DNA from 3 places in the Demetria terragena DSM 11295 genome. Region 2 is predicted to be linked to each of the others. Evidence: riboswitches for the same ligand, from Rfam matches in the RefSeq annotation. Region 2 holds a riboswitch; each other region holds the start of a gene.
The links. Region 2 has a riboswitch for cobalamin ahead of F562_RS18355 (SCO2322 family protein). Riboswitches for the same ligand answer to the same signal wherever they lie in the genome.
Positions count from the first base shown of each region.

Region 1: linked by a shared signal. The riboswitch ahead of metE (5-methyltetrahydropteroyltriglutamate--homocysteine S-methyltransferase) and the one ahead of F562_RS18355 (SCO2322 family protein) in region 2 are both predicted to bind cobalamin.
Region 3: linked by a shared signal. The riboswitch ahead of F562_RS19570 (ribonucleoside-diphosphate reductase subunit alpha) and the one ahead of F562_RS18355 (SCO2322 family protein) in region 2 are both predicted to bind cobalamin.

Region 1 covers NZ_AQXW01000004.1:2,353,958-2,357,495, reverse strand. Annotated here, with positions in the region: gene metE (5-methyltetrahydropteroyltriglutamate--homocysteine S-methyltransferase) at 1-2,068, opposite strand, end outside; cobalamin riboswitch at 2,207-2,408, opposite strand; gene F562_RS0115630 (peptide chain release factor 3) at 2,449-3,538, opposite strand, start outside.
Region 2 covers NZ_AQXW01000004.1:576,619-580,156, reverse strand. Annotated here, with positions in the region: gene F562_RS0106920 (ABC transporter ATP-binding protein) at 1-302, opposite strand, end outside; gene F562_RS0106915 (energy-coupling factor transporter transmembrane component T) at 299-1,450, opposite strand; gene F562_RS18355 (SCO2322 family protein) at 1,456-2,160, opposite strand; adenosylcobalamin-variant (AdoCbl-variant) riboswitch at 2,259-2,346, opposite strand; gene F562_RS0106905 (response regulator) at 2,395-3,093, opposite strand; gene F562_RS0106900 (sensor histidine kinase) at 3,090-3,538, opposite strand, start outside.
Region 3 covers NZ_AQXW01000004.1:2,357,671-2,361,208, forward strand. Annotated here, with positions in the region: gene metE (5-methyltetrahydropteroyltriglutamate--homocysteine S-methyltransferase) at 1-7, shown strand, start outside; gene F562_RS0115640 (superoxide dismutase) at 95-718, shown strand; cobalamin riboswitch at 844-1,059, shown strand; gene F562_RS19570 (ribonucleoside-diphosphate reductase subunit alpha) at 1,186-3,538, shown strand, end outside.

The DNA.
Region 1 (3,538 bases), 1.8 Mb from region 2:
AGTGGATGTCATAGACGCCCGGGCCCACGCCGAGGTCGTAGCCGATCGCATTGAGGTCATCGAGCACCTCCATGCGGGAGCGCGCCGCTTCCAGGGATGTGACATCGGCATCGAGGGCCGCGATCGACTCGATGACCTCACCGAACTCGGAATAGCACAGGTGAGTGTGCACCTGCACCGCGTCCGAGACGCCGCTCGTGGCTAGCCGGAAGGCGTTCACCGCCCACTCCAGGTAGGCAGGTTGGTCGGCTTTGCGCAGCGGCATGAGCTCGCGCAGGGCCGGCTCGTCGACCTGGACGATGGCCGCCCCACCGGATTCCAGGTCGATCGTTTCCGCACGGATCGCGAGAGCGACCTGGTCTGCGCTGGTCGCGAGAGGCTGATCATCGCGCACAAAGGACCACGCCAGGATCGTTACCGGCCCGGTGAGCATTCCCTTGACCGGCTTGGCAGTTCGCGACTGGGCGTAGCCGATCCAATCGACGGTCATGGGCTTGGGGCGGGCCACGTCGCCGAACAGGATCGGGGGGCGTACGCACCGGGTGCCGTAGGACTGCACCCACCCATTGGTGGTGGCGGCGAACCCGTCGAGCAGCTCGGCGAAGTACTGCACCATGTCGTTGCGCTCCGGCTCACCGTGCACCAAGACGTCCAGGCCGAGTTGCTCCTGGAGGTCGATCACTGCGTCGATCTCCGCCCTCATGCGGCGCGCATACTCGGCCTCGTCAATGCGCCCCTTCCGCAAATCACCCCGCGCCAAGCGGATCTCCGCGGTCTGCGGGTAGGACCCGATCGTGGTTGTCGGCAACGGCGGAAGGTTCAGTCGCTCGGCCTGCAACTCTCGGCGTTCCTGGGCTGGTCGCCGCGTACGCGCCGACGTATCCACGTCGGCCAGTTGTGCGCGGACGTCTTCCCGCTGGAGCCGCGGGTCCTCTCGACGCCCCTGAATCGCGTCGCGAGACGCTTGGAACTGCGCACTCACTGATGCCGAATCCTGCAGTGCTGCAGCCAAAGTCGTGACCTCTGCCGTCTTCTCAGCGCCAAAGGCAAGCCAGGAACGCAGCGCGTCGTCGAGGCCGTCTTCTCCTTCGAGGGAGTACGGCACGTGCAGGAGCGAGCACGAGGTCGACACCGCGACCGTGTCTGCCGCCTCGACGATCGACGACAGGGTCGCGAGGGACGCATCCAGATCGTTCCTCCAGATGTTTCGACCATCCACGACTCCGGCCACAATCTGCTTGCCCCGCAGCGCTTCCCGCGCGGGCGCTTCGCCGGCGACCAAGTCCACTGCCAGTCCGTCGACCGCCGCGACTGCCGAGGCGGCACCGCCCAGCGAGCCGAAGTAGGTCGCGAGCAGAATCGCCGGACGACTCGTCGACCTGGCAAGCGCGTCATAGGTCGCTCGCACTACCTGCAGTTCATCGTCGTCAAGGTCGGTGACCAAACTCGGCTCGTCGATTTGCACCCAGTCGACGCCAACGTCTGCAAGTTGCTGCAGTAGGTCGATATAAAGCGGCACGAGCTCCGAAGTCCTTGCAAGCAAAGCGGATTCACCGCCGACCGGCTTCGCCAACTTCAGGAAGGTGACCGGGCCGATCAGTACGGGCCTCGCCGCCGCACCGATCTCACGCGCCTCGGCCACCTCGGCGAGCACCTTCTCCGGGTGCAAAGAGAATGCCGTGTCAGGCCCGATCTCAGGAACGATGTAGTGATAGTTGGTGTCGAACCACTTGGTCATCTCCAGCGGCGCGAGTGCATCATTGCCACGGGCCGCCGCGAAGTACTGATCAAGTGGTTGGCCGGACTCCGTGTAGCGCGACGGAAGCGCGCCGAGCATGACGGCCGTGTCGAGCATTTGGTCGTAATAACTGAAGGTGTTGACCGGGATTGAATCGAGTCCCGCGTCGATCAGTGTGCGTACCTGCGCGGTACGCAATCGTCGTGCCTCCGAGTCCAGGTCTGCGGCGCTCATGCGCCCAGCCCAGTACGACTCGATGGCCTTCTTCAGTTCGCGACGGGGGCCGATGCGCGGCAAACCAAGAACGGTCGCGGTAATGGGGGTTGTCACGAGAGTGTTCTCCCTTGTGCAGTCGAGACGGCTACCGCCCGAGGAGCACAACACCCAATCCACCGACACGACCACAGCGGTCGACACAGTCGAAGAGGTCCGCACGCCCAATCCACGAGGCGGAAACCGCCGGGTACGGCGTACCCGGCACATCTGGCAGGTCTTCGGACTCGCGGGCACACGACCGAAGCCGCTCCTACTCGCCGTCGCTTCCCAGGAAAACCCAGTGCATTACACGGCATTCGTTCCCACTCACCGCTGCGGGACAGTCCCGGATTCTCACCGGGTTCCCTCTCATCACCCACGTGGATGACTCGACACCACTGACGCCTCAGCGTCAGCCATGAACCAGCTGCACTCGTGAGTCTAGAGCCGCGCGGTCAGTCGGTCAGGACGAGTCCAAGATCGGGATGGGCTCGGGTGATCGCCTGCGCACGCCATTTGTCAGAGAAGAGCGCCAACAAGGTGCCGTCGGACCGGTGCAACACCTCGGCGTTGCGTTCCCGGTTCACCACAGGGGCTTGTTCAGTGGTCACTTCGCGGGCTAGCGAGTAGGGCAGGGTCTCCAGGTCGATGACGGTCCGGAACTCGTGCTCCATCCGTGCCTTGACCACGTCGAACTGCATCGGTCCGACGGCGGCAAGAACCGGCGCCTGGTTTCCTCGCAGATCTGAGCGCAACACCTGGATCGCGCCCTCGTGGTCGAGTTGCTCGATACCGCTGCGGAACTGCTTGAATCGGCCGGTATCGCGCGCCCGGGCCACGGCGAAATGTTCCGGGTTGAACCGCACGATGCGCGGGTACTCCACGACGGGCGTCGCGCTGATGGTGTCGCCTACAGCCAACTCCGATGAGTTCACGAGTCCAATGATGTCGCCCGGAACCGCCTGCTCGACGGTCGAGCGCTCGCGTCCGAAGACGACGGTCGCGTGCTTGGTCGTCAGCGGCCGTCCGGTCGGGACGTGGGTGACGGTCATCCCGCGCTCGAACATCCCGGATTGCACGCGCGCGAAGGCCAGGCGGTCGCGGTGAGCCGGGTCCATACCGGCCTGCACCTTGAAGACCATCGCGCTGAACGGTTCGTCGAGGCCGCGCAGATCGCCAGACACCGTGACGGCTGGAGCCGGGCCGGGCGCAAGCTCGACCAAGGTGTCGAGCAAGTGGGAGACGCCAAAGTTGAGAAGGGCCGAGGCAAAGAGCACCGGGGTGGATTCGCCGGCGAGGAAGCGCTGTTGGTCGTGGGTGGCCTCGACTGCTTCGAGGAGACCGGCCTCGTCGTGGGCGGTTGTCCACTCGTCAGGGACGAGGTCCTGCGCCTCAGCGGCGGTACGCCGTTGCTGCTGTGCCTTGGTCGCGCCGCCCGGTGTCTTTTCGTACTGCACGAAGTCGCCGGACGAGCGCTCCAACACCCCTCGGAACTCACCCGCGATACCGACCGGCCAGGTGAGCGGGGTGGGCTGGACGTTGATG
Region 2 (3,538 bases):
TCGACCGTCTCGGTCACAAAGGAAGACAGTGGATCCTGTCCGACGAAACCGACCACCTCGGCAAGGTCGCGAGGTCGGTGATCGCGCGTATCCCGTCCGTCGACGACAACTCGACCAGTCAACCGGCCGCCGCTGAAATGGGGCACCAAACCGTTCACGGTACGAAGGAGGGTGGACTTCCCGCTCCCGGTCGGTCCGACGAGCAGCACCAAGTCGCCCTCGGGAATGATGAGATCGGGAGTGCTGAGCGCCGGAGCCGGTGCATTGGCATAGGTCACCTTCACCGATGACAGGTGAATCATGCTGGCGTCGCTTCAAGTTCGAGGTCGCGTGCCCGTTGGGCTGCGAGGTCCTCAAGGTGGGCGCGGCGGGGAGTGCGAGGCGCGAGGATGCCCGCAAGGCTGGGAAGCGCGAGGGCGACGAGTGCGAGTGGAACCACCTGGGGGACCTCGGCTGGGGACTGCCGCGGCATGATCGAAGGATCGCCATGCGCAGCAAGGATGGTCAGGGCGACGGCTGCGGGAAGTGCGCTCGCCAGGACCAGCCACTCCGACAGGCGCCACCGGTCGCGGCGATAGGGCGTGCGTCGGTCCTGGCGGGCCCCGGTGAGCAAGGCCCCGAGCGCCAGCGCACACCCGATGAGCAGCGTGGGGAGGCCGACGGCAGTGGGCGTGGAGCCGCCGAGCAGTCCGTACAGACCGACCACGACCCCCACGAGTCCAAGGACGGTCATCGCCGTGGCTCGGCGCCGAGTCCGCGGATCGAGGGTGATCCGGCCATACCCGCGTGATTCCATCGACGCGGCGAGTTGCAGTGAGCGTTCGAGCGAGCTTTCCATGACGGGCAGGGCCAATCGGGCCAGCTCTCGCACGCCCCGCCCTGAATGCCCGCGCAAGCGCCGCGCGGCGCGTACCTGGCGAGCTTCCTCTGCCAACCGCGGGACATACGTGAGGGCGACCACGATGGCGGTCCCCACGTCATACAGGGTGGCCGGGACATAGCGCAGCAATCTCCGCGGGTCGGCGAGCACGTTGCACGCGCCCACACAGACCAAGATCGCGGCTAACTGCAGCCCGTAGTAGAACGCTACGAGCACCGCCTCAAGGCTGACGGGCCCGCCGAGCCGGATCCCCGCCAGCCAGTCCGGAAGCGGAATCTCGGGCAAGGTGAATAGCACGTGCGTTCCCACCACGCCGTTGCCGAACACGATGGTCATCAGAACGCGTAGTGCGATCGCTACCGCGGCAATACCGAGGAAGATCCCCAGCGTGGAAGACGCACCAACCTCGCGCCGTTGCAGGACCACAATGCCAATGACCAGCACAATCACCACGAGGTAAAACGGGTTGGTCGTACGTGATGCGGCAGCAGCCAACGTCAAACCCCACAGCCACCACGCCACCGGATGGAGTAGCCGGGGGCGAGAGAGTCGGTCAGCGAGCGGCGTCACGCGCGTCAGGCGGACTCAGCGCTCTGTCGCCGACGCATCGCCACGGCCGCGCCGCCACCAAGGAGCAGAACCAGTACCACGCCACCACCGATCAGGATCGGTGCACTCGAGGAGTCTTCGTCGGTTTCTTTCGCAGCGGGCGCCGTGATCGAGACCGGCTTGTCTTTAGCCTTCGCGGCAGCAGGCACCGTCTTGACTTCACCACCACAGCCCTTGGCTGGCCAGTCATCGACCCCGCAGGTCAGACCCTTTTCGACGCGCACGGCGTCGGTGACCGCTGCCAGCACCTGTGACCCGTTCGCAGCCGCCGGTACCTGGGCGCACTCAGCGACAGGCTTAGGTGGGGTGCCCGACTCCGCGTCCGCGGTGCGGCCGTAGTCGATGACCACCCCGACGCGCTTGGTGCCTTCCTTGGCTGGGGTACCTGCGCATGCTTCCTTAAACGAGACCGTGTCGCGGGGTGCCCGACTGTCAGTAGGTCCGGCGAGGGCATAGCGCCACCCTTCGACCGATCCATCAGCCGGCTTGACCTGGTCCGGTCCCTTAGTTGAGAACGCCCACGCGCCGTCCTTGAGTTGGAAGTAACCCCAGAACCGGTAGGCCGAGGCGGCGTCTGCGGTCGGCGCGACGCTGAGTGCGAACAGCATGGCTCCGAGGAAGGCAGCGAACGCTGCGGCGGTACGCGTTGCCACGCGGTGAACGATGGTCATGAGTAGTTCCTCCTGCCGGGCAAGTCCGGCAGGCGAGGGCCTGGTAGGCCCCGATGCCGGCTCGTCCGCATTTCCGCGACGGATCAATGAGCCGATTCGGTCTACGAGGTGCTCCGGCTCGGCCACAGGGCCACACGGTTGCGGGACAGCGCCGGAGTCACACCGGCTTCCCCTCAAAGACAGACATTCGGTGTGCGAACATTCCCATCCGCCCCTGACCTTGTCAAAGACGGACTACGTGTCTTCGCCTGCGTCATGGACGACGAGCGCGACTTGAACGCGGTTAGCGCAGTCGAGTTTGTCGAGCAGTCGGGAGACATGCGCCTTGACCGTAGGAACGCTGAGATAGAGCGATCGCGAGATTTCCGCGTTCGACAGGCCCTGTCCGACGGCCCGCGCCACCTCCAACTCGCGCTCGCTCAGGAGAGCTAGTTGGGCGCGCGCTTGCGCGGCACGATCACCCGATGGTGCACCGGACACCTGGGCAATCAGGCTGGCCGTGATCTGTGGCGAGAGGATCGGCTGACCGGCTGCGGCCGTGCGCACCGCCTCGACGAGTCGGGCCGGGGGCGTGTCTTTCAGGAGAAATCCACTGGCTCCCGCGCGCAAGGCGCGCATGACCAGGTCATCGGTGTCGAAGGTGGTAAGGACGACAACGCGGACATTTTCACCATGACGGGCCAGGATCCGCTCGGTGGCGGAGACACCGTCGAGCCGCGGCATACGGACATCCATGAGCACAAGATCGGGCTGGCATCTCTCGATTTTCTCGAGGGCATCCTCGCCGTCGACGGCCTCGGCCACGATCTCGATGTCGGGTGACCCGCCGAGAATCATCTGCAGCCCGGAGCGCACCAGCGGGTCGTCGTCCACAAGGACAAGACGGATCATTGCGGGCTGGTCTGTCGCGGCCTCGCCTGTGGTCGATGTCATGTGAGTCTCTCCTCTTCCACGGTCCACGGCAGGCGTGCTCGGACCACGAAGTGTCCCCGACGATCCGGGCCCGCGGTCAGCGTGCCACCGCTGAGGCTGGCGCGTTCACGCAGCCCCACGAGGCCATAGCCGGAGCCAGGTGTCACGGCCAGCCCAGGCGGCCTGGTGGGGCGCGTATTTCGTACTTCAATGGTGAGGGTGTCACCGGGGCGTCCGGCTAGGGTCAGCGCGACGTCCTCGTCCGGCGCGTGCTTCCGTGCGTTGGTCAAACTTTCTTGAACTATGCGGAAAGCGTTACGGGACAGCACATTTGGCGCCGTCATGAAGTCTGCCTCGAGACTTACTGATAGGCGCTGACCACTTTCACGCGTTGACGAGATGAGTTCGTCCAGGTCTGCAAGCGTGGGCTGTGGTGGCTCGGGTGCCGCTGACTGCTCGCCGTCCT
Region 3 (3,538 bases), 1.8 Mb from region 2:
GTCTTGAACTGCTCGTGCGGCCCCATGGCCGTGGCCGCGTGCGGGCACATAGGGTTGAAGAGCGACATGCTCGCATTACGACGAGAGGTGACGAATGGCTGACTACACACTGCCCGAACTTCCCTACGACTACGGTGCGCTCGCGCCGCACATCAGCGGCGAGATCATGGAGTTGCACCACTCCAAGCATCACGACACCTACGTCAAGGGCGCCAACACCGCCCTTGAGCAGATGGCGGAGATGCGTGACAAGGACGAGTTGACGAAGGTCAACCTGCTGGAAAAGAACCTTGCGTTCAACCTGGCCGGTCACGTGAACCACTCGGTCTTCTGGCCGAACATGTCTCCGGACGGCGGCGACAAGCCCGACGGTGAATTGCAGCAGGCGATCGACGACCAGTTTGGGTCGTTCGATGCTTTCCGCGCTCACTTCACGGCAAGCGCGCTGGGTATCCAGGGCTCCGGCTGGTCGATTCTGGCTTGGGACTCTATTGGTCAGAAGTTGCTGATCTGTCAGCTCTATGACCACCAGGGGAACCTGCCGGTCGGACTGACCCCGCTGTTGATGCTCGACATGTGGGAGCACGCGTTCTACCTGCAGTACCGCAACGTCAAGCCGGACTACGTCAAGGCGTGGTGGAACATCGTCAACTGGGCCGATGTCATCGAGCGGTTTACCCGTGCGCGGGAAGCCACCTCGGGCCTCATCACCCCGTAAATCACGACCCAAACGTGGGGTGCGCAGACTGATCTGCGCACCCCACGTTTGGCTGTCCGCCGCGAGATGATCGCTGCCCACGAGTTACCGGAGCGCCGAGGTTGCGCGCCGATGCGATCACGACATATGGTGTCCGAGTTGCTGGTTCAACCCCATATCTTCCGATCTGGGGTTGTCGTAAGAGGGAACCTGGTGTAAGTCCAGGACTGCCCCGCAGCGGTAAGTGGGAACGACCGTCGTCATGTGATCACTGGGTTTGATGCCCGGGAAGAGGCGGCTAGTAGGTGAGCGCAACGCTCGCGCCCACGAGTCCGAAGACCTGCCAGCAAGCACCGCCCCGCCGGGGTGGTGTGTCTGTGGGCCGCGCGGGACGGTCGATGGGCGGAGCAGTTGCTGCCGTGGCTTCTCCGTCTGCCGTCCTTGCCTGGCCCGTGGGCCCGAAGTACCTCGAGGGAAGGACGACCCGGATGGCCTCAATCCACGTCACCAAGCGCGATGGCTCGCGCGAGCCGTATAACGCCGACCGTATTAACCGCGCTATCGAGAAGGCTGCCGTCGGTCTTCCGGACCAGATGTCGATGACGATGCAGGTCGCCTCAGAGTTGGAGATCACGCTCTTCGACGGCATCACCACCGAACAGTTGGACGAGGCCGCGATCCAGGTTGCCGTCCAGAACGTCAAGGACGACCCGGACTTCGACGTCATCGCCTCCCGGCTGCTCCTCAAGACGATTTACAAGAAGGTGCTCGGCGACTTCGAGACTCACACCGAACTAGCCCTGCTGCACCAGGCCCGCTTCCCGGGATACATCCGCGAAGCCGTGGAAGACGGACTGTTTGATCCGCGCCTCGCGTCGGCATTCAACCTCGAAGAGTTGGCCGCTGAGCTCAACCATCACCACGACGAGGCGCTGCGCTACATCGGCATCATCACCCTGCGGAACCGCTACATGGCTACCGGCCCAGCCGGACGACCGCTTGAGGTGCCCGCCTACTTCTGGATGCGCGTCGCGATGGGCCTCTCGGTCAACGAGAAAGAGCCCACGCAGGCCGCCGTCCGCTTCTACCGCAAGATGTCCAGCCTCGACTACCTTGCTGCCGGTTCAACCCTCGTCAACGCGGGCACCATCTCGCCCCAGCTCTCGAACTGCTTTGTCATGCAGATGGACGACGACATCGAGCACATCGCGACGTCGATGCGCGATGTCATGTGGCTGACAAAAGGCACTGGCGGCATTGGTCTTTCGGTCACCAAGCTGCGCTCTGAGGGTTCGCCGATCCGGAGCAACAACACCAGCTCTACGGGTCCAATCCCGTTCATGCACACAATCGACTCGATCCTGCGTGCGGTCTCCCGCGGGGGCAAGAAGTTCGGCGCCTTGTGTTTCTACATGGAGAACTGGCACCTGGACTTCCCGCAGTTCCTCGACCTGCGGCAGAACGCCGGCGATCCCTACCGGCGGACGCGTACCGCCAACACCGCGGTCTGGATCTCTGACGAGTTCATGAAGCGCGTCGACAGCGACGACGCCTGGTATCTCTTCGACCCGCTGGAAACTCCCGACCTGGTCGAGCTCGTCGGCGATGAGTTCTCTGCGCGTTACGCCGAGTATGTGGCACTCGCCGAGGCCGGCAAGATGCGCAAGTTCAAGAAGATCCGCGCTCGCGAGCAGATGACGGCCATCCTGGTGTCGCTGCAGACCACCTCGCACCCCTGGCTGACGTGGAAGGACTCGATCAACCTCCGCGCGCTCAACAACAACACCGGCACGATCCACCTGTCCAACCTGTGCACCGAGATCACGCTGCCGCAGGACCGCGACAATACGGCCGTCTGCAACCTGGCCTCGATCAACCTGTCGCGCCACCTTGTGGACGGCGAATGGGATTGGGACCGGCTGGCTGAGAGTGCCCGCCTTGCAGTGCGCCAGCTCGACAACCTCATCGACATCACCCGCTCGTCGGTGCCGCAGTCGGAGCACTCCAACGAGCAGAACCGTGCCATCGGCCTGGGAGTCATGGGCTTCACCGATGTCTGCGAGCGGTTGGGCCTGCCCTACGCCAGCGAGCAGGCGTACGAACTCATCGACCAACTGGTCGAGTTCGTCAGCTGGCACGCGATCGATGAGTCCGCAGACCTGGCTCAGGTGCGCGGTGCGTACCCGAACTTCGAGGGTTCTGGCTGGTCCCGCGGCATGGTGCCGTTCGACACGATCGCCATCCAGGAGCAGCGCCGCGGCGTTCCGGTCAATGTCGACCGCACGACCCGGATGGACTGGGATGTGTTGCGGGAGAAGGTTTCTCACGGTGTTCGCAACGCCACGCTCATGGCAATCGCGCCGACCGCCTCCATCGGTCTGGTGGCTGGTACGACCCCGGGTCTGGACCCGCAGTTCTCCCAGCTCTTCAGCCGTGCGACCTCGTCGGGCAAGTTCCTTGAGGTCAACCGCAACCTGGTGAAGGCGCTGCAGGAGCGTGGCCTGTGGGAGTCCGTACGCGGGGAGCTGCTGCAGTCGCAGGGTGACCTCTCCAACGTGCCCGACATCCCCGCGGACCTGCTCGAGGTCTACCGGACCTCCTTCCAGCAGCCAGCGGATGCCTACCTTGAGGTCGCGGCGCGGGCGCAGAAGTGGATCGACCAGGCCATTAGCCGCAACCTCTACCTGGAGACCCGCGACATCGGTGAGATGACCCGGATCTACAGCGAGGCGTGGCGCAAGGGTGTGAAGACGACCTACTACCTGCACATGAAGCCGCGGCACACCGCCGAGCAGTCGACGGTGGCGGTCAACAAGTCCAAGAGCTCTGGCCGCTCCGGGG